2 regions of the Streptomyces sp. NPDC044003 genome follow, and region 2 is predicted to be linked to the other one. Evidence: riboswitches for the same ligand, from Rfam matches in the RefSeq annotation. Region 2 holds a riboswitch; the other holds the start of a gene.
What was found. Region 2 has a riboswitch for ZMP and ZTP ahead of AC07AW_RS15560 (bifunctional 5,10-methylenetetrahydrofolate dehydrogenase/5,10-methenyltetrahydrofolate cyclohydrolase). Riboswitches for the same ligand answer to the same signal wherever they lie in the genome.
Positions count from the first base shown of each region.

Region 1: another riboswitch for ZMP and ZTP. It lies ahead of AC07AW_RS04410 (serine hydroxymethyltransferase); the one in region 2 lies ahead of AC07AW_RS15560 (bifunctional 5,10-methylenetetrahydrofolate dehydrogenase/5,10-methenyltetrahydrofolate cyclohydrolase).

Region 1 covers NZ_JBWKFA010000001.1:948,669-957,651, forward strand. The annotation lists gene AC07AW_RS04380 (FAD-binding protein) at 1-1,259, shown strand, start outside; gene AC07AW_RS04385 (decaprenylphospho-beta-D-erythro-pentofuranosid-2-ulose 2-reductase) at 1,256-2,011, shown strand; gene AC07AW_RS04390 (2'-5' RNA ligase family protein) at 2,022-2,612, opposite strand; gene trpS (tryptophan--tRNA ligase) at 2,708-3,721, opposite strand; gene AC07AW_RS04400 (RNA polymerase sigma factor) at 3,778-4,377, shown strand; gene AC07AW_RS04405 (hypothetical protein) at 4,436-5,272, shown strand; gene AC07AW_RS04410 (serine hydroxymethyltransferase) at 5,269-6,537, opposite strand; ZMP/ZTP riboswitch at 6,601-6,691, opposite strand; gene rocD (ornithine--oxo-acid transaminase) at 6,963-8,168, shown strand; gene AC07AW_RS04420 (polysaccharide deacetylase family protein) at 8,260-8,983, shown strand, end outside; gene AC07AW_RS04425 (glutathionylspermidine synthase family protein) at 8,960-8,983, opposite strand, start outside.
Region 2 covers NZ_JBWKFA010000003.1:805,859-814,841, reverse strand. The annotation lists gene AC07AW_RS15570 (SWIM zinc finger family protein) at 1-681, shown strand, start outside; gene AC07AW_RS15565 (hypothetical protein) at 662-1,393, opposite strand; gene AC07AW_RS15560 (bifunctional 5,10-methylenetetrahydrofolate dehydrogenase/5,10-methenyltetrahydrofolate cyclohydrolase) at 1,567-2,421, opposite strand; ZMP/ZTP riboswitch at 2,450-2,556, opposite strand; gene AC07AW_RS15555 (GAF domain-containing protein) at 2,691-3,965, shown strand; gene exaC (acetaldehyde dehydrogenase ExaC) at 4,008-5,531, shown strand; gene AC07AW_RS15545 (DsbA family protein) at 5,693-6,118, opposite strand; partial or broken gene AC07AW_RS15540 (thioredoxin family protein) at 6,263-6,514, opposite strand; gene AC07AW_RS15535 (hypothetical protein) at 6,648-7,265, shown strand; gene AC07AW_RS15530 (ISL3 family transposase) at 7,251-8,855, opposite strand; gene AC07AW_RS15525 (thioredoxin family protein) at 8,930-8,983, opposite strand, start outside.

The DNA of each region.
Region 1 (8,983 bases), on a different contig from region 2:
GCGGGGCCGTCCCCCGCGGCCTCGGCCGCGCGTACGGCGACGCCGCGCAGAACGCCGGCGGCACCGTCCTCGACATGACCGGCCTCGACCGGATCCTGGCCGTCGACACCACCGCCGGGCTCGTCGTCTGCGAGGCCGGCGTCAGCCTGCACCGGCTGATGGAGGCGCTGCTGCCGCTCGGCTGGTTCGTCCCCGTGACCCCCGGCACCCGGTACGTGACCGTCGGCGGCGCGATCGGCGCCGACATCCACGGCAAGAACCACCACGTCTCGGGTTCCTTCGGCCGCCACGTGACGGCGCTCGAACTCCTCACCGCCGACGGCGAGATCAGGACCGTGCTGCCCGGGACCCCGCTCTTCGACGCCACCACCGGCGGCATGGGTCTGACCGGCGTGATCCTCTCCGCCACCCTGCGGCTGCTGCCGGTCGAGACCTCCCTCATGCGCGTCGACACCGAGCGCGTCCCCGACCTCGACGCGCTGATGGCCCGGCTCACGGCCACCGACCACGCGTACCGCTACTCCGTCGCCTGGATCGACCTGCTCGCCCGGGGCGCCGCCACCGGCCGCGCCGTCCTGACGCGCGGCGACCACGCCCCGTACGACGCACTCCCCCGCCGCCACCGGGCCCGCCGCGATCCGCTCGCCTTCCGGCCGGGCCGGCTGCCCGCACCGCCGCCGTACGTCCCCGGCGGACTCCTCGGCCGCACGTCCGTGGGGCTCTTCAACGAGTTCTGGTACCGCAAGGCGCCCCGCGTCGCGACCGGCCGTCTCCAGTCGCTTCCGGCCTTCTTCCACCCCCTCGACGGCGTCCCGCACTGGAACCGGATCTACGGGCCGGGTGGCTTCGTCCAGTACCAGTTCGTCGTCCCGTACGGGCAGGAGGACACCCTCCGGCGGATCGTGCGGCGCATCGCGGACCGGGGCTGCCCCTCCTTCCTCGCCGTCCTGAAACGGTTCGGCGCGGGCGACCCCGGCTGGCTCTCGTTCCCACTGCCCGGCTGGACCCTCGCCCTCGACCTCCCCACCGGCCTCCCCGGCCTCGGCCGCTTCCTCGACGCGCTCGACGAGGAGGTCGTGGGCGCCGGCGGCCGGGTCTACCTCGCCAAGGACTCCCGGGTCCGGCCGGAGATCCTCGCCGCGATGTACCCCCGGCTCGACGAGTTCCGGGCGCTGCGCGCCGCGCTCGACCCCCGGTCCGTCCTCACCTCGGACCTGGCCCGCCGTCTCCGTCTCCAGAAGCTCCAGGAGTTCCCGTGAAGGACGCCTTCGGTGCCCCGCAGTCCCTGCTCGTCCTCGGCGGCACCTCCGAGATCGGGCTCGCCACCGCCCGCCGGCTGATCGCGCGCCGCACCCGTACGGTCTGGCTGGCCGGACGCCCCTCCCCCGCGCTCACGGCCGCCGCCGACTCGCTGCGCGCGCTCGGGGCGGACGTGCACACCGTGCCGTTCGACGCGCTCGACACCGAGTCGCACGAGGAGCGGCTCGGGAAGATCTTCACCGAGGGCGACATCGACATGGTGCTGCTCGCCTTCGGGGTCCTCGGCGACCAGGCGCGCGACGAGTCCGACCCGCTCGCCGCCGTCCGCGTCGCGCAGACCAACTACACGGGCGCCGTCTCGGCCGGTCTGGTGTGCGCGGGCGCGCTCCAGGCGCAGGGGCACGGCTCCCTGGTGGTGCTCTCCTCGGTGGCGGGCGAGCGGGCCCGCCGCGCCAACTTCATCTACGGCTCCTCGAAGGCGGGGCTCGACGCCTTCGCCCAGGGCCTCGGGGACGCGCTGCACGGCACGGGCGTGCACGTCATGGTCGTACGGCCCGGGTTCGTGCGCTCGAAGATGACCGCCGGGCTCGCGGAGGCCCCGCTCGCGACGACCCCGGAGGCGGTCGCGGGCGCGATCGAGCTGGGGCTGCGGCGCCGCTCGGAGACGGTGTGGGTGCCGGGGGCGCTGCGGATGGTGATGGCGGCGGTACGGCACGTGCCGAGGCCGCTGTTCCGGCGCCTGCCGGTGTGACGGCCCTCTTCTAGGCGGTGGGCGCCGGTGTGTCGACCGGGCTGCCGCCCTGCGCCGGGACCGCCGCGATCGGGCGGCCGCTGCCGAACTCGTAGTCGTACAGCTTCCGCCAGACCCCGTCCGGGCCCTGCTCGTACAGCGCGAAGGAGCGGCAGGTCCAGGCCGCCTCGTACCCGGCGAGCTCCTCGAACGCCCGGTCCATCCCCTCCTCGGAGATGCCGTGCGCCACGGTGACGTGCGGGTGGTACGGGAACTGCAGCTCGCGCGCGAGGGGGCCGGCTTCGTCGCGGATCCGGTGCTGGAGGGCGTTGCAGAGGGGCACGCCCTCCGCCAGCTTCACGAAGACGACCGGGGAGAGCGGGCGGAAGGTCCCGGTGCCCGCGAGGCGCACGGGGAACGGCTGGTGGTCGGCGGCGACACCCGCGAGGTGCGCCTCGATCTCCGGCAGCCGCTCCTCGGGGACCTCGGTCGGCGGGACCAGGGTGACGTGCGTGGGGATGCCGTACGCGGCAGGGTCCCCGAAGCCGGCGCGCCGCTCCTGGAGCAGGCTGCCGTAGGGCTCCGGGACCGCGATCGAAACGCCGAGCGTTACGGTCCCCACGTCGTTCTCCTCCGTCGTCGGTCGTCGAGTCGTTGTGTGGTGGTGCAGCCGCCAGTGTGCGGCCTGCACCACCGTTTCGGCCAGGGTCCTTGGACTCAGTGCTTGGCGGGCAGGAAGCCGATGCGCTCGTACGTCTGAGCCAGCGTCTCCGCGGCGACCGCGCGGGCCTTCTCCGCTCCCTTGGCCAGGACCGAGTCCAGCGTCTCCGGGTCGTCCAGGTATTCCTGGGTGCGGTCCCGGAACGGCGTGACGAAGTCCACCATGACCTCGGCGAGATCCGTCTTCAGCGCGCCGTACATCTTGCCCTCGTAGCTCTTCTCCAGGTCCTCGACGGAGGTGTCGGTGAGCGTGGACATGATGCTGAGCAGGTTGGAGACGCCGGCCTTGTTCTCCGGGTCGAAGCGGATCACCGTGTCGGTGTCGGTGACGGCGCTCTTGACCTTCTTCGCGGTGACCTTCGGGTCGTCCAGGAGGTTGATGAGGCCCTTCGGCGTGGACGCCGACTTGCTCATCTTGATCGTCGGGTCCTGGAGGTCGTAGATCTTGCCCGTCTCCTTGAGGATGTACGGCTTGGGGATCGTGAACGTCTCGCCGAAGCGGCCGTTGAAGCGCTCCGCGAGGTCGCGGGTCAGCTCGATGTGCTGGCGCTGGTCCTCGCCGACCGGGACCTCGTGGGCCTGGTAGAGCAGGATGTCCGCGACCTGGAGGATCGGGTACGTGAAGAGGCCGACGGTGGCGCGGTCGGCGCCCTGCTTGGCGGACTTGTCCTTGAACTGGGTCATGCGGGAGGCCTCGCCGAAGCCGGTGAGGCAGTTCATGACCCAGCCGAGCTGTGCGTGCTCGGGGACGTGGCTCTGGACGAAGAGGGTGCAGCGCTCGGGGTCGAGACCGGCGGCGAGCAGCTGGGCGGCGGCGAGCCGGGTGTTGGCGCGCAGCTCGGCGGGGTCCTGCGGGACCGTGATCGCGTGCAGGTCGACAACCATGTAGAAGGCGTCGTGGGTCTCCTGCAGCGCGACCCACTGGCGGACGGCGCCGAGGTAGTTGCCGAGGTGGAACGAGCCTGCGGTGGGCTGGATTCCGGAGAGCACACGGGGACTGTCAGAGGCCATGCACATCATTCTCTCAGGTGTGGGAACCGATCCCCGACTGCCGGTGTATCAAGAGTGTGAGGACGCGGGAGGGGGGCCTGGTCGAGGACGAGGCCGCGGTGATCGCCCGTGTGCGCGCCGGGGAGCCGGAGGCGTACGCGGAGCTGGTCCGCGCGCATACGGCGGTGGCGCTGAGGGCGGCCGTGGCGTGCGGCGCGGGCGCGGAGGCCGAGGACGTGGTGCAGCAGGCCTTCTTCAAGGCGTACCGCTCGCTGGGGAGTTTCAAGGAGGGCGCGGCGTTCCGTCCCTGGCTGCTGCGGATCGTCGTCAATGAGACCAGGAACACATTGCGCTCGGCGGGTCGGCAGCGTGCCGTCGCGGGGCGGGAGGCGGATCTGCTGGGCGGCGAGCCGCAGATACCGGAGTCGGCGGACCCGGCGGTCGCGGCCGAGGAGCGGGAGCGGAGCCGGCGGCTGTGGGAGGCCCTGGACGGTCTCGCGGAGGAGCACCGGCAGGTGGTGATCCACCGGTATCTGCTGGAGCTGGACGAGACGGAGACGGCCCTGGCGCTGGGCTGGCCGAGGGGCACGGTGAAGTCCCGTCTGAGCCGCGCGCTGAGGAAGCTGGGCCGGGTGCTGGTGGCGGAGGAGTCGGAGGGAGGTGAGGGGCGTGGGTGAGGAGCGTGTGCCGGACGGGCGGCGGCCGGAGGGGTGGCTGGCGGACGGGCTGGAGGGCGTGGCGGACGGGCGGCTGCCGGACGAGCTGCGGGAGCTGGGGCGGCGGTTGCGGGTGCCGGACGTGGACGGCGAGACGATGGCCGAGCGGGTGCTCGCCCAGCTCCTCGCCGAGCGGGTGCCGACGCCGGTCCCGGTGCCCGTGTCCGTGCCCGCGCCGCTCCGGTTCCGGCGGTGGGTGCGGGAGCGGTGGCGGGCGCTGGTGGCGGGCCTGACCGGGGTGCTGATCGTGCTGGTGCTCACGCCTCCCGTGCGGGCGACGGTGGCGGACTGGTTCGGCTTCGGCGGGGTCGCCGTGCGGTACGACCCGGAGGGCGGCCAGGTGCCGCCGGGCGGGACGGTGCCGGGGTGCCCCGGCCCGGTGGCCCTGGCGGAGGCCGGGCGCAGGGCGGGCTTCGAGCCGCTGATACCCGGCGCCCTCGGAGCGCCGGACGCGGTCGCGGTGACGGGGGCGGCGGAGCGGGGCCGGGCGGTGATCAGCCTGTGCTGGCGCGACGGGGAGCGGACGGTGCGGCTCGACGAGTTCCCGGCCCGGCTCGAACTGGGCTTCGTCAAGCAGGTGCCGGTGCAGCCGGAGGGGGTGACGCTGCCGGACGGGACACCGGGGTACTGGTTCGCCCGTCCGCACCGGCTGACGTTCCCCCTGGAGTCGGGGGACGGCTCGGTGTGGACCCATGCGGTGCGGCCGGCGGGCCCCACGCTCCTGTGGACGAGGAGCGCGGGGGCCCTGACCCTCCGGCTGGAGGGCATACCGGACCGGGCGGAGGCCCTGCGCGTCGCAGGGACGGTGACGGGTCGGGCCGGTCAGTCCGGTCAGTCCGGTCAGTCCGGTCGCTAGACCGGGAGGCCCGGGGCCGGGTAGGCGGCCATGAGGGCGGCGACCTCGGCGCGGACGGTGCGGAGGGTCTCCTCGTCGCCCGTGCCGGCCGCGGTGACGGCGCGGTCGATCCACTCGGCGACCTGGTCCATGTGCTCCGTGGTGAGGCCGCGGGAGGTGAGGGAGGGGGTGCCGATGCGGATGCCGGAGGGGTCGAAGGGCTTCCGCGTGTCGTAGGGGACGGTGTTGTAGTTGACGACGATGCCGGCCCGGTCGAGGGCCTTCGCGGCGATCTTGCCCGGGACCTGCTTGGGGGTGAGGTCGATCAGGATCAGATGGTTGTCGGTGCCGCCGGAGACCAGGTCGAAGCCGCGGGCGAGGAGCGCCTCGGCGAGGGCCTTGGCGTTGGCGACGACGGCGTGGGCGTAGTCGCGGAAGGAGGGCTGGGAGGCCTCGCGGAGGGCGACGGCGATGGCGGCGGTGGTCTGGTTGTGCGGGCCGCCCTGGAGGCCGGGGAAGACGGCCTTGTCGAGGGCCTTGGCGTGCTCCTCGGTGGACATGAGCATGGCGCCGCGCGGGCCGCGGAGGGTCTTGTGGGTGGTGGTGGAGATGACGTCCACGTGGCCGACCGGGGACGGGTGGGCGCCGCCCGCGATGAGGCCGGCGATGTGGGCGACGTCGGCGACGAGGACGGCGCCGGACTCGCGGGCGATCTCGCCGAAGGCGGCGAAGTCGATGGTGCGGGGCAGTGCGGTGCCGCCGCAGAAGATGACCTTCGGCCGCTCCTTGAGGGCGAGGTCGCGGACCTGGTCGAAGTCGATCAGCCCGTCGTCCTTGTGGACGCCGTACTGGACGCCGCGGAACCAGGTGCCGGTGGCGGAGACGCCCCAGCCGTGGGTGAGGTGGCCGCCCATGGGCAGGGCCATGCCCATGACGGTGTCGCCGGGCTGCGCGAAGGCGAGGTAGACGGCGAGGTTGGCCGGGGAGCCGGAGTAGGGCTGGACGTTGGCGTGGTCGACGCCGAAGAGGGCCTTGGCGCGCTCGATGGCGAGGGTCTCGACCTGGTCGATGTTCTGCTGGCCCTCGTAGTAGCGGCGGCCGGGGTAGCCCTCGCTGTACTTGTTCTGGAGGACGGTGCCGGAGGCTTCGAGCACGGCGGCGGAGACGTAGTTCTCGCTGGGGATGAGCCGCAGGGTCTCGGCCTGGAGCTGCTCCTCGGCGCCGACGAGGGCGGCGAGCTCGGGGTCGGTGGCGGCGAGAGCGGGGTGCTGCTGCGGGGTGGTCATGATGCGTCCTCCGGGCGTTCGGCGGAACGGTCCCGGGGCGGAGGTGCGCACGGGACCGGGGGCCCGTGATGCCCAGGCGAGCGGCACCTCGTGTGATGGAGCGCGCGCGGCTCCCCCGGGGTCGCTTCCCCGTACGCCAGTCGCCGTGCGTGTTTCCAGGGTAGCGGGTGCCTGGTCGGCCAGGCTGGATCAGGGAGCGGCGTCTGGTGCGTGCGATCGCAAGGCGGAGGAGGGAGGCAACGCGGAGCGTTGTTGACCGACGACAACGCGGCGATCGTGCGTGCCAGACGCCGCGAGCCCAGCCTGGCCGACCAGGCACCCGCTCGGCTGGCGCGCCGTTGTCGAGGTTTCCCTGTCCGGCATCCGAGCGACGATAAGAAAGGGGCCACACGTACCCCCCGAGCCGCAGGACGAACGGAGATCCCGTGTCGAGGACAGAAGACGCGATCGCTTCCGCGGACGCGCACAGCGCTCACAACTACCACCCCCTTCCGGTCGTCGTCGCCTCGGCGGACGGCGCCTGGATGACCGATGTCGAGGGCCGTCGCTATCTCGACATGCTCGCCGGGTACTCGGCGCTCAACTTCGGGCACGGCAACCGGCGTCTGATCGACGCGGCGAAGGCGCAGCTGGAGCGGGTGACCCTGACCTCGCGCGCCTTCCACCACGACCGGTTCGCCGACTTCTGCACGCAGCTGGCGGAGCTGTGCGGCAAGGAGGCGGTGCTGCCGATGAACACGGGGGCGGAGGCGGTCGAGACGGCCGTGAAGACCGCCCGGAAGTGGGGGTACGAGGTGAAGGGCGTGCCGGACGGGCACGCGAAGATCGTGGTGGCGGCGAACAACTTCCACGGCCGGACGACGACGATCGTGAGCTTCTCGACGGACCACGAGGCGCGGGACCACTTCGGGCCGTACACGCCGGGGTTCGAGATCGTGCCGTACGGGGATCTGACGGCGATGGAGACGGCGGTCACCGAGAACACGGTGGCGGTGCTGCTCGAACCGATCCAGGGCGAGGCGGGGGTCCTGGTCCCGCCGGCCGGCTATCTGGCGGGGGTGCGGGAGCTGACCCGCCGGCGGAACGTGCTGTTCATGGCGGACGAGATCCAGTCGGGTCTGGGCCGGACGGGGCGGACGTTCGCGTGCGAGCACGAGGGGGTGGTGCCGGACGTGTACATCCTGGGGAAGGCGCTGGGCGGCGGGGTGGTGCCGGTGTCGGCGGTGGTGGCCGACCGTGACGTGCTCGGGGTGTTCCGGCCGGGTGAGCACGGTTCGACGTTCGGCGGGAACCCGCTGGCCTGCGCGGTGGCCCTGGAGGTGATCGCGATGCTGCGGACGGGCGAGTTCCAGGAGCGGGCGGCGGAGCTGGGCGAGCACCTCCATGCGGAGCTGGGGCTGCTCGTGGGCGGCGGCGCGGTGGAGGCGGTGCGCGGGCGCGGGCTGTGGGCGGGCGTCGACATCGTGCCCGCGAAGGGGACGGGCCGGGAGATCTCGGAGCGGCTGATGGAGCGCGGGGTCCTGGTGAAGGACACGCACGGTTCGACGATCCGGATCGCTCCGCCGCTGGTCATCTCGAAGGAGGATCTGGACTGGGGTCTGGAGCAGTTGAGGGGGGTCCTGTCGGACTGACAGGGTCCGTTTCGAGGGCGGCGGCAGAAGGGCGGTGAGCGGTCAACTCGACGCATTGACACCTGACTTGGTCTAGGCCAATGATGCCGCCATGCCGAGACTCCGTCTGCGTCACGCCGTGCGTGCCGCGCTCGCCGCCCTCGTCCCGCTCGCGCTCCTCGGCGCGGTCGCCGGACCCGCGCACGCCGCCCCGGAGGCGGCCTGGCCCGAGCCCGTCCCGGTGGTCTCCCACGTGGAGACCACCGACCCGGTCGTCTTCATCACCCTCGACGACGGCTGGTACCACGACCCCGCCGCCGCGCAGCTGCTGCTCGACCGGCGGGTGCCCGCCTCGCTGTTCCTGCTCCCCGGCGCCTACTCGTACGACTCCGGCTACTTCCACACCCTGCTCGACCAGGGCCGCTCCCGCGTCGAGAACCACACCGTCAACCACCCGGACCTGACCACCCTCGACGCCGCCGGCCAGAAGGCGGAGGTGTGCGGGGCCCGCGATCAGCATCTCGCGCAGTTCGGCGACGGGCCGCGGCTGCTGCGCCCGCCGTACGGCACGTACGACGCGACGACCCGGACCACGGCCCGCGCCTGCGGGGCGAAGGCCCTGGTGACCTGGACGTACGACCTCACGACCTGGGGCCGGTGGACCCCGCCGACCCCGTCGCTGAAGGCCGGCGACATCATCCTGCTGCACTTCAACGAGACGGTGACGCAGGACCTGAAGCGGGCCCTGGACGCGGCGGAGGCGGCCGGTCTGAAGCCGGCGCCGCTGCGGGACTACGTACCGGAAGAGACCGTCACAGGATCACGTGCGGGAGGAA
Region 2 (8,983 bases):
GGGCTGCCCGGCGTGTCGGCCGAGGAGGTGTTCGCGGCGGCGTTCCTCGTGCCGCCGCTGCCCGCCCCTCCGGTCGCGCCGGCCGCGCCGGGGCGGTCGCCGTCCCTGGACACGGACACCCCGCCGGAGCCGGGGGTCGACCCGGCCGCGCTCGAGTTCCTCGCGCAGGACGCGGCGACGCGCGCGCAGCGGCTGCTCGGGGAGTTGTCGGCCGACGGAGGGGCAACCGCGCCGGTCGGCGCCCGCCTGACGGTCGCTCAGGACGCGGTCCGGCTCGCGGCGGCCGCTCCCGTTCCCTGGATCGCGGCGCGCCTCGCCTCCGGTTCGGGCAGGTCGCGGACGGAGCTGGACCTGGCCACGCGCGCGTGGCGGTTCGGGGGCGCCGCCGCCCTCGCCGTACTGGAGGAGGAGTGGACGCCGGACGCGGAGGCGCTCGACCGGGCCGGGGTCCGGCTCGCCGGGGCCTGGGCGGACGACGAGCGGCCGGTGCTGCGACGCGCGGGCGGCGCGCGGTGGACGGTCGTGGGCGCGGAGGCGCAGCTGCGGCTCGGCGAGGACGGGCGCTGGTGGCCGTACCTGAAGGCAGGGACCCGCTGGTCCCCGGCCGGCCCGCCGGACCGTGACCCTGCGGCGGCCCTGGCGACGGCGTTCGCCGCCGGCGCTACTGGAGCCGGTGGCTGAGCCTGCCGCTCGTGGCGGCCAGGCTGCAGGCGACGGTGTCCGCGCCGAGGAGGTGACTCGTCAGGTACGGGTACTGGACGAAGGTCGTCCAGCGCGTGCCGAGCGGCTGCCGGGCGGCCTTGCGGCGGAGCGGTTCGCGGCAGAGCGCGGTGGCCGCTTCGCGTACGGCTCGGTCGGTGGCGAAATCGCCGACCAGGCGGGGCCGGGAGACGAGTTCTGCGTGGTGCGGCGTGTCGCAGCCACGGCGGAGGGCGGTGCCCGGCGCGTCGCGGTCGATGTCGAAGCAGTCGCCGACGCTCAGTGCCTCGAAGGAGACGGGCCGCTCGGGGAGCCGTTCGCCTGTCGGGCGATCCGCGGGCACGGGGGCCGTGCTGCCGGACCGGGACGGGACCACTGGTGTGCCGTCCGCGGGCGCGGTACGGGTCGGCGTGTCGCCCCTTGCCCCTGCGGTGGTCGGGGCGGCGGGCGATCCCGTACCGCCGGTGACGACGGGGGACGGCACGCCGACGGGGCCACCTCCCGGTCGGCCGTCGGCGAGGCCGCCACCCTCCGCACCGCCACGGGCGGTCAGGAAGGCGCCGGCCATCAGGGCGGCCGTGAGCAGCGGGACGAGCGGCACACCGAACCGGCGGGCGTGCCGCGCCGCAGGTCCCGGCCGGGGTGAGCCGAGCCGCGCGAACCGCGTCGTCCACCCGCCCTCGGCACCGGTCACGAACCGCTCCACGGCGCGAGGGCCGGTGACGCGGGGATCGGCCGACCCCGGCGCGGTCGGGCGTGTCGAAGGACCCGTACCGGTGGGACCGGACACGCCCGGGCGGCGCGGTTCGGGGGCGCGCTGCCGCCACCGCCGCTCCCCCGTCACCGCCGCCGCCCGGTCATGACTGCCTACAGGCCGAGCTGACGCTGCGCGCCCTCGACCGTCTGGGCGAGGAGCACGGCGATGGTCATGGGGCCGACACCACCGGGGACCGGGGTGATGAGGGAGGCGCGCTCGGCGGCCGAGGCGAAGTCGACGTCGCCGATGTTGCCCGGGTTGTAGCCGGCGTCGATGACGACGGCGCCCGGCTTGATGTCCTCGCCCTTGATGAAGTTCGGCTTGCCGACGGCGGCGACGAGGATGTCGGCCTCGCGGACGACCGAGGAGAGGTCCTGGGTGCGGGAGTGGCAGTAGGTGACGGTGGCGTCGCGGCCGAGGAGGAGCAGGCCGGCGGGCTTGCCGAGGATGGCGCTGCGGCCGACGACGACCGCGCGCTTGCCGCTCAGTTCGACGTCGTACGCGTCGAGGAGACGCATGATGCCGCCGGGCGTGCAGGAGACGAACCCGGGCAGACCGAAGCCCATGGCGGCGAAGGAGGCCATGGTGACGCCGTCGACGTCCTTCTCGGGGGCGATCGCCTCGAAAGCGGCGCGCTCGTCGATGTGCGGGCCGACCGGGTGCTGGAGCAGGATGCCGTGGACCTCGGGGTCCTCGGACAGGGCGGTGATGGCGGCGACGAGCTCCTCGGTCGTCGTGGAGGCGGGCAGCTCGACGTGCTTGGAGCGGATTCCGGCCTTCGCACAGCGGTTCTGCTTCATCTTCACGTACGTGACGGAGGCCGGGTCCGCGCCGACCAGAACGGTCGCGAGGCAGGGGGTGACGCCGGTGCGGCGGGTGATCTCGGCGGCTCGGGCGGCGGTCTCCTCGACCGTGCGGCGGGCGAGGGCCGTACCGTCCATGAGGGTGGCGGTGCTGGTGGACATGGCAACTCCTGGGCGTCGTCTCTGACCGGTGGTTCGCCCAGGCGCACGGCATCGACACGGTCGCGCCACGGGGGACGCTCCGCCGGGCCGCTCCCCGGTGGTGATCCACCTCAAGCGCCAGTCACGGCCCGAGCCCCACTCTACGTGAGCGGTCGGGGGCCGGTCCCGGACAGGGTGCATATGCCGTGGTGCGAGGTGGCTTGTCGGCGGCGCTCGGGCGCACCACGATGAGCGCGACGGGCCGGGACGACCTCGACGAGGAGGCCGAGTTGAACGACACGTGGGTGGCCGGGGAGCCACGGACGGAGCGGGCGCCGACGGAGGATCCGCAGGGGAATGTCGACCCGCGCACCCGGGAGGCCCGCCCGCTGGTGGCCGCGTCCTGGCGCCGCTCGCTCCGCGCGCGCGTGAGCCCCGACGGGGCGGCGCGGGTGGAACTGGACGAGGACGAGCTCGCCGCGTACCGCGAGGCGCATCCCCTGTCCGCGGCGATGCCGGTGATCCGGGAGCTGATGGGGGCGTACGCCACGGACGGGGAGCATCTCCTCGCGGTCTGCGACGCGGCCGGGCGGATGCTGTGGGTCGAGGGGCATCCGGGCACCCTGCGCAAGGCCCGGGGGATGAACTTCGTGGCCGGGGCCCGCTGGTCGGAGACGGCGGTCGGGACGAACGCGCCGGGTACGGCCCTGGCGGTGGACCGCCCGGTGCAGGTCGTCGCCGCCGAGCACTTCCGGCGTCCGGTGCGGGCCTGGACCTGCGCCGCGGCCCCCGTGCACGACCCGTACAGCGGCCGGGTGCTCGGCGCGGTCGACATCACGGGCGGCGAACGGCTCGCGCACCCGCACAGCCTCGGCTTCGTGCAGGCGGTGGCGCGGGCGGCGGAGTCCCAGCTGGCCCTGCTGGGCCCGGCCCCGGACCCGGGCCGACTCAGGCTGTCGGCGCTCGGCCGGGACGAGGCGGTGCTCTCGTTGGGCGGGCGGCGGCTGCGACTGAGCCGCCGGCACAGCGAGATCCTGGTGGTCCTCGCGCACCGTCCCGAGGGAGTGGGCGGCGACGAACTCCTCACCCTCCTGTACGAGGACGAGTCGGTGACCCCGGTGACGCTGCGGGCCGAGCTGTCCCGGCTGCGGGCGCTGCTCGGTCCCGAGGCGCTGCGCTCGCGGCCGTACCGGCTCTCCGGGGCGGTGGATGCGGACTTCGCGACGGTCGACCGGCGGCTCGCCTCGGGGGCGGTCGCGGCGGCGGCCGGGGACTACGCGGGCCCGCTGCTCCCCGCGTCGACCGCGCCCGGGGTCGTACGGCTGCGGGAACGGCTCGCGGACCGGCTGCGGGCGGCACTGGTCGACCGGGGCGATCCGGGGCTGCTCGCCGACTGGGCGTACAGCGCGTGGGGCGAGGACGACGTGGTGGTCTGGCGGGCCCTGTGCCAGGCCGTACCGGCCGCCCAGCTTCCCCCCGTACGCGCGCGTCTCGACTCCCTGGAGGCGGAACTGTCGGCCGGTGCAACGGGGTTGCAACGTACGGGTCTCCACACTCGGGCGTGAGCGCCGGCCAGGGACGGCCGGCGCGTCCCAGGGAGGCCATCCATGACCCGTTACGCAGCACCCGGTACCGAGGGCGCGCTCATGTCGTACCAGGCCCGCTACGACCACTGGATCGGCGGCGAGTACGTCGCCCCCGCGGCAGGCCGCTACTTCGAGAACCCGAGCCCGGTCGACGGCCGCCCCTTCACGGAGGTCGCGCGCGGCACCGCCGAGGACGTGGAGCGCGCCCTGGACGCGGCGCACGCGGCGGCCCCGGCGTGGGGGCGGACGGCGCCGGCGGAACGGGCGGCCGTCCTGCTGAAGATCGCGGACCGCATGGAGAGCAACCTGGAGGCCCTGGCGGTCGCCGAAACGTGGGACAACGGCAAGCCCGTGCGGGAGACGCTCGCCGCGGACATCCCGCTCGCGATCGACCACTTCCGCTACTTCGCGGGGGCGCTGCGGGCCCAGGAGGGTGCGCTCAGCGAGATCGACGACGACACCGTGGCGTACCACTTCCATGAGCCGCTGGGCGTGGTCGCGCAGATCATCCCGTGGAACTTCCCGATCCTCATGGCGGTCTGGAAGCTGGCCCCGGCGCTTGCCGCGGGCAACGCGGTGGTCCTCAAGCCGGCCGAACAGACCCCGGCCTCGGTGCACTTCTGGCTGAGCCTGGTCGCGGACCTGCTGCCGCCGGGCGTCCTGAACGTCGTCAACGGCTTCGGCGAGGAGGCCGGCAAGCCGCTGGCGTCCAGCCCGCGCGTGGCGAAGATCGCCTTCACGGGCGAGACGTCGACCGGCCGACTGATCATGGAGTACGCCTCGCAGAACCTGAAGCCGGTCACGCTCGAACTCGGCGGCAAATCGCCGAACATCTTCTTCGACGACGTGTGGGCGGCGGACGACGACTTCCGCGACAAGGCCCTCGAAGGCTTCACGATGTTCGCCCTCAACCAGGGTGAGGTCTGCACCTGCCCCTCGCGCGCCCTCGTGCAGCGCGGCCACTACGCCGACTTCCTGGAAGCGGCGGTCGCCCGCACGGAGAAGATCGTCCCGGGCCACCCCCTGGACACGGACACGATGATCGGCGCCCAGGCCTCGGCCGAACAGCTCCGGAAGATCCTCTCCTACCTGGAGATCGGCCAGAAGGAGGGCGCGAAGATCCTGACGGGCGGCCAGATCGTCGAACACGGCGGCGAGTTGGCGGGCGGCTACTACGTCCAGCCGACCATCTTCGAGGGCGACAACCGCATGCGGATCTTCCAGGAGGAGATCTTCGGCCCGGTCGTGGCGGTGACGTCCTTCACGGACTTCGACGACGCGATCCGCACGGCCAACGACACCCTCTACGGCCTCGGCGCCGGCGTCTGGACCCGCGACACGAACACCGCCTACCGAGCGGGCCGCGCGATCCAGGCGGGCCGCGTCTGGACGAACTGCTACCACGCCTACCCGGCCCATAGTGCTTTTGGAGGCTATAAGCAGTCGGGCATCGGCCGAGAGACCCACAAGATGATGCTGGAGCACTACCAGCAGACCAAGAACCTCCTGGTCAGCTACTCGCCGAAGAAGCTCGGGTTCTTCTAGGGGCATGAAAAGAGGCGCCTGACCTGGGCTTCTGCCCGTCAGGCGCCCCTCGCTCGCCCCACGTAGGCAGGGGTCGCGTTTACACCAAAACTCGCGGTTCATCCCACCGGTATCTCACTCCTGACCAGATCTTCCGGACCAGTCACGGACCAAACTCCGACTCACCCCGCAGGGGCCTCACCTCGGGTGACGCGGTCCCACTCCTCCATGGACTGCTCGATGAGGCGGTTGGCCTGCTCCCGCACGCCGTCCAGGAACTTGGCGTAGTGACGGAAGAGGGCCTCGATGCTCTGACCCGCGCGGCGAGCACATTCGACCGGGTCAACACCGGGAGCAGCACCCGCAGGGGAAGGAGGAACCGCGCACTGGAGCGGGTCGGCAGCGGGTGAAGGGGCGGTCGCGGCGGCTTCGGCCGTTGCCGTTTCGTCGGCCGGGGTGGCCTGCGCGGGAGCGGTCGGATGGATACGGTACGGCCGCCACACCACCTCGGCGCCGAGGCCGGCCAGCGCCTGCGTCGCCAGTGCCTTCTCCAGGCTGCGCTTGCCGATGTACGCCCAGGGGCAGACCAGGTCGGCCCAGACCTCGATTCGCGTTCGGTCCTTCTCGTCGCATCCTGCGTGGCGTCGCCGCCGGGAGTTCTGGTGGCCTTCGTGCTCAAGGGGCGGGCGGGCCCGGTGAGCCTGTTGCCCGGTTCCCCCTCTGATGTGGCCGTTTCGCTGGGGCTGCTGCCCCTATTTCTTCTGCTCTTCGGCGATCTGCTTGCGTACTTCGTCCATGTCAACCTTCCGCGACTGTGCGATCGGGTCCTGCAGGGCGTTCTCGGGCAGGGCACCGGGCTGGGAGAAGATGGCGACCTTGTCCCGGATGATCGCGAGCGTCGGGATCGACTGGATGTCGAGCACCTGGGCGAGTTCCGGCTGTGCCATGGTGTCGACCTTGCCGAAGACGAGGTCGGGGTGGCGCTCGGACGCGGCCTCGAAGACGGTTCTGGCTCAACTTCCGTGATTGGTGACAATCCGTCACGGCTGTTGGGCGAGAGGGGACGTGGTGCTTGCCGGTGGTGGGTGCCATGATCGGCTGCCGGCTGGCTGAAAAATGCAGGGATGGGGAGGGTGAGTGGAGAAGTTCCCAGTCGAGTCGCTTCGGGTGGTCGACTTCGTGGAGCACGTGCGGCGCTGCCCACAGATGTACTTTCTGGTTGCGCAGGGCAGCCCCGAGCTTCCCACCGAGGTGCTGCGGGCGGTGGCCTGGGACGCGCTGCACCGTCGCGACGGCAAGCATGGACAGATCAGCGTCGAGATCGGATCTGATCTCAGCTTCACCGTGGAGAGCGATCAGCGCCCCAGTGCCGATGAACGAGAGAGGCTCCTTCCGGGATTCTCCGGTTCCCTGCTCGACCTGTTCGACATGCAACGCTGGGCTCCCTCTGCGGCTGCCGCACTCAGCGTCCGCACGGTCATCGAGGTGTGGCTGGATGGCCACGGCTATCGCCAGCAGCTCGCCGGGATGGATCCGACCGGCCCCTGGGAAGAGTTCATAGCGCCGCAACCCTTCGGGACCCGGACCACGTTCCACCTCGATCCTTCATTCTGCGGTCCGGGCGAGGCCATCGCCTGGGCGCTGCGACCCGAAGAACTGCACCGAGAAGGAGGAACCTGCAAGGAACATCCCTCACCCACGAGGTTCCCGATTCACGACCTCCGTGCGGAGACTGAAGCGTCATTCAGCGAGTAGGACGCGTTTTCGCAGGAGGTCGAAGCCGGCGCGGCCGAACATCTGGCGCTTGAGCATCTTGATCCGGTTGACATGTCCTTCGACGACGCCTGAGTTCCAGGGCAGAGTGAGGCCGGCGATGACGGCGTCGCGGTCGCGGTCGATGCCCGCGGCGAGGGTGTGGAGGCTCGGCAGGTCGTCCTGCCGAACGGCGTCGAGCCACTCAGGAAGTCGTTCGCCGTGGCGTTCGGTGAGCATCTGGGCGAAGGAACGGACGTGGCTGGTGAGGGCGTCAAGCTCGGGGCAGTTGGACAGCACGGCCTTGAGCCGGAGCTGCTCGACTTCCGTGAGCGTTTCCGGGCGGCTGAGAATCCATCTGGCCACCTGGCGGGGTGCCGGGGGCTGTGCGGTGACCGGCCGGGGTGACGTGCGCTTTTTCCTGATGTAGGCGCTGACGATGCCGTAGCTGCCCCTGTATCCGAGCGGGACGATTTCCTCCCAGAGTTTCCAGGCGTTGGTGCGACCCTCGTTCCAGCGTTCGTCGAGGTAGGGCTTGTACTCGTCCAGCGCGGAGGCCCGGTTGAACTGGTACTGACCGGTGAAGAGGTCCTCCGGTCTGGCTGCATCGGCAAGGCTTTTGACGGTGCGATGCGTCATGTGGAGTTGGCGGCCGATGGAACGGCGGCTGTGACCGGCTTCCAGCATCGCGTGGACGGTGGCGTGTCTGGTTCGGATGCGGTTGGCGAACCGGTCGCTCTTCCAGGGCGAGGCGGGGTCCACCACGGAGGATGCGGACTCGTCGGATCCCTCCTCCACCGGTTCGGGCGCCAGGACGCGCAAGCACTGGCGATGGCGGGCGACAGCTCGCTCGGCGGCCTCGCTGAGGTTGTGCCACAGATGCCACCGGTCAGCGACCTGAACCGCCTGGGGCGCCCCGGCCGAAGCGCCTTCGGCGAAGAACGGAGCCCGGTCCCGGCAGATCACCTCGATACCCGGCCGCTTCGCCAGCCACTCGGTCAGGCTGGACGCCTCCCGGTCAGGCAGCAGGTCCACCGGCCGTCGGGTCTCGCAGTCGACCAGCACGGTGCCGTAGACGCGGCCCTTGCGCGTGGCGTACTCATCGACGCCGACCACCCGCGGTGCCGGCACGTCCGGCTCAGGCAGCACCGCAACCAGCCGCAACACCGTACTGCGGCTGACGGACACCCCGAAGACGCCCGCCATCCGGGCGCCGGCCCGGCCCGCGAGGGCAAGGCCGACCATGGCCAGGGTCGACCGCAGGCGTTCAGTCCACCGGCTGTATCTCCTGGTCAGGCCCGGCATCTGCTCGACAAACGTCCGCCGCCCGCATGCAACGTCCAGACAGAAGAACCTGCGGACGCGCAGGCACAGAACCACCCGCCGTCCCGCACTGGGCACATCGGCAGGAAACCGCAGGTAAGAGCTGTGTATTCGGCTTGACGAGCGCCCGCAAGTCGGACATAGCGCCTCGCCGGTCGTACGGCGGGCCTCAACGCGTACCACCTCGTCACACACGTCCACCGACAGCACCGACACGTCCGCGACCGACGAGAACAACAAAGCTTCCAGCCGGAGCAATCCCTCTTCCACGACGTCGAACTGTCGGCCACCCCGGGATCGGCACTGATCATTTTCAGGCAACTTCCCGAAGGCTGCCGCAGACGTCAGCCGTCACTCAACGTATGCGCTTCACGGAAATTGAGCCAGAACCCGAAGAC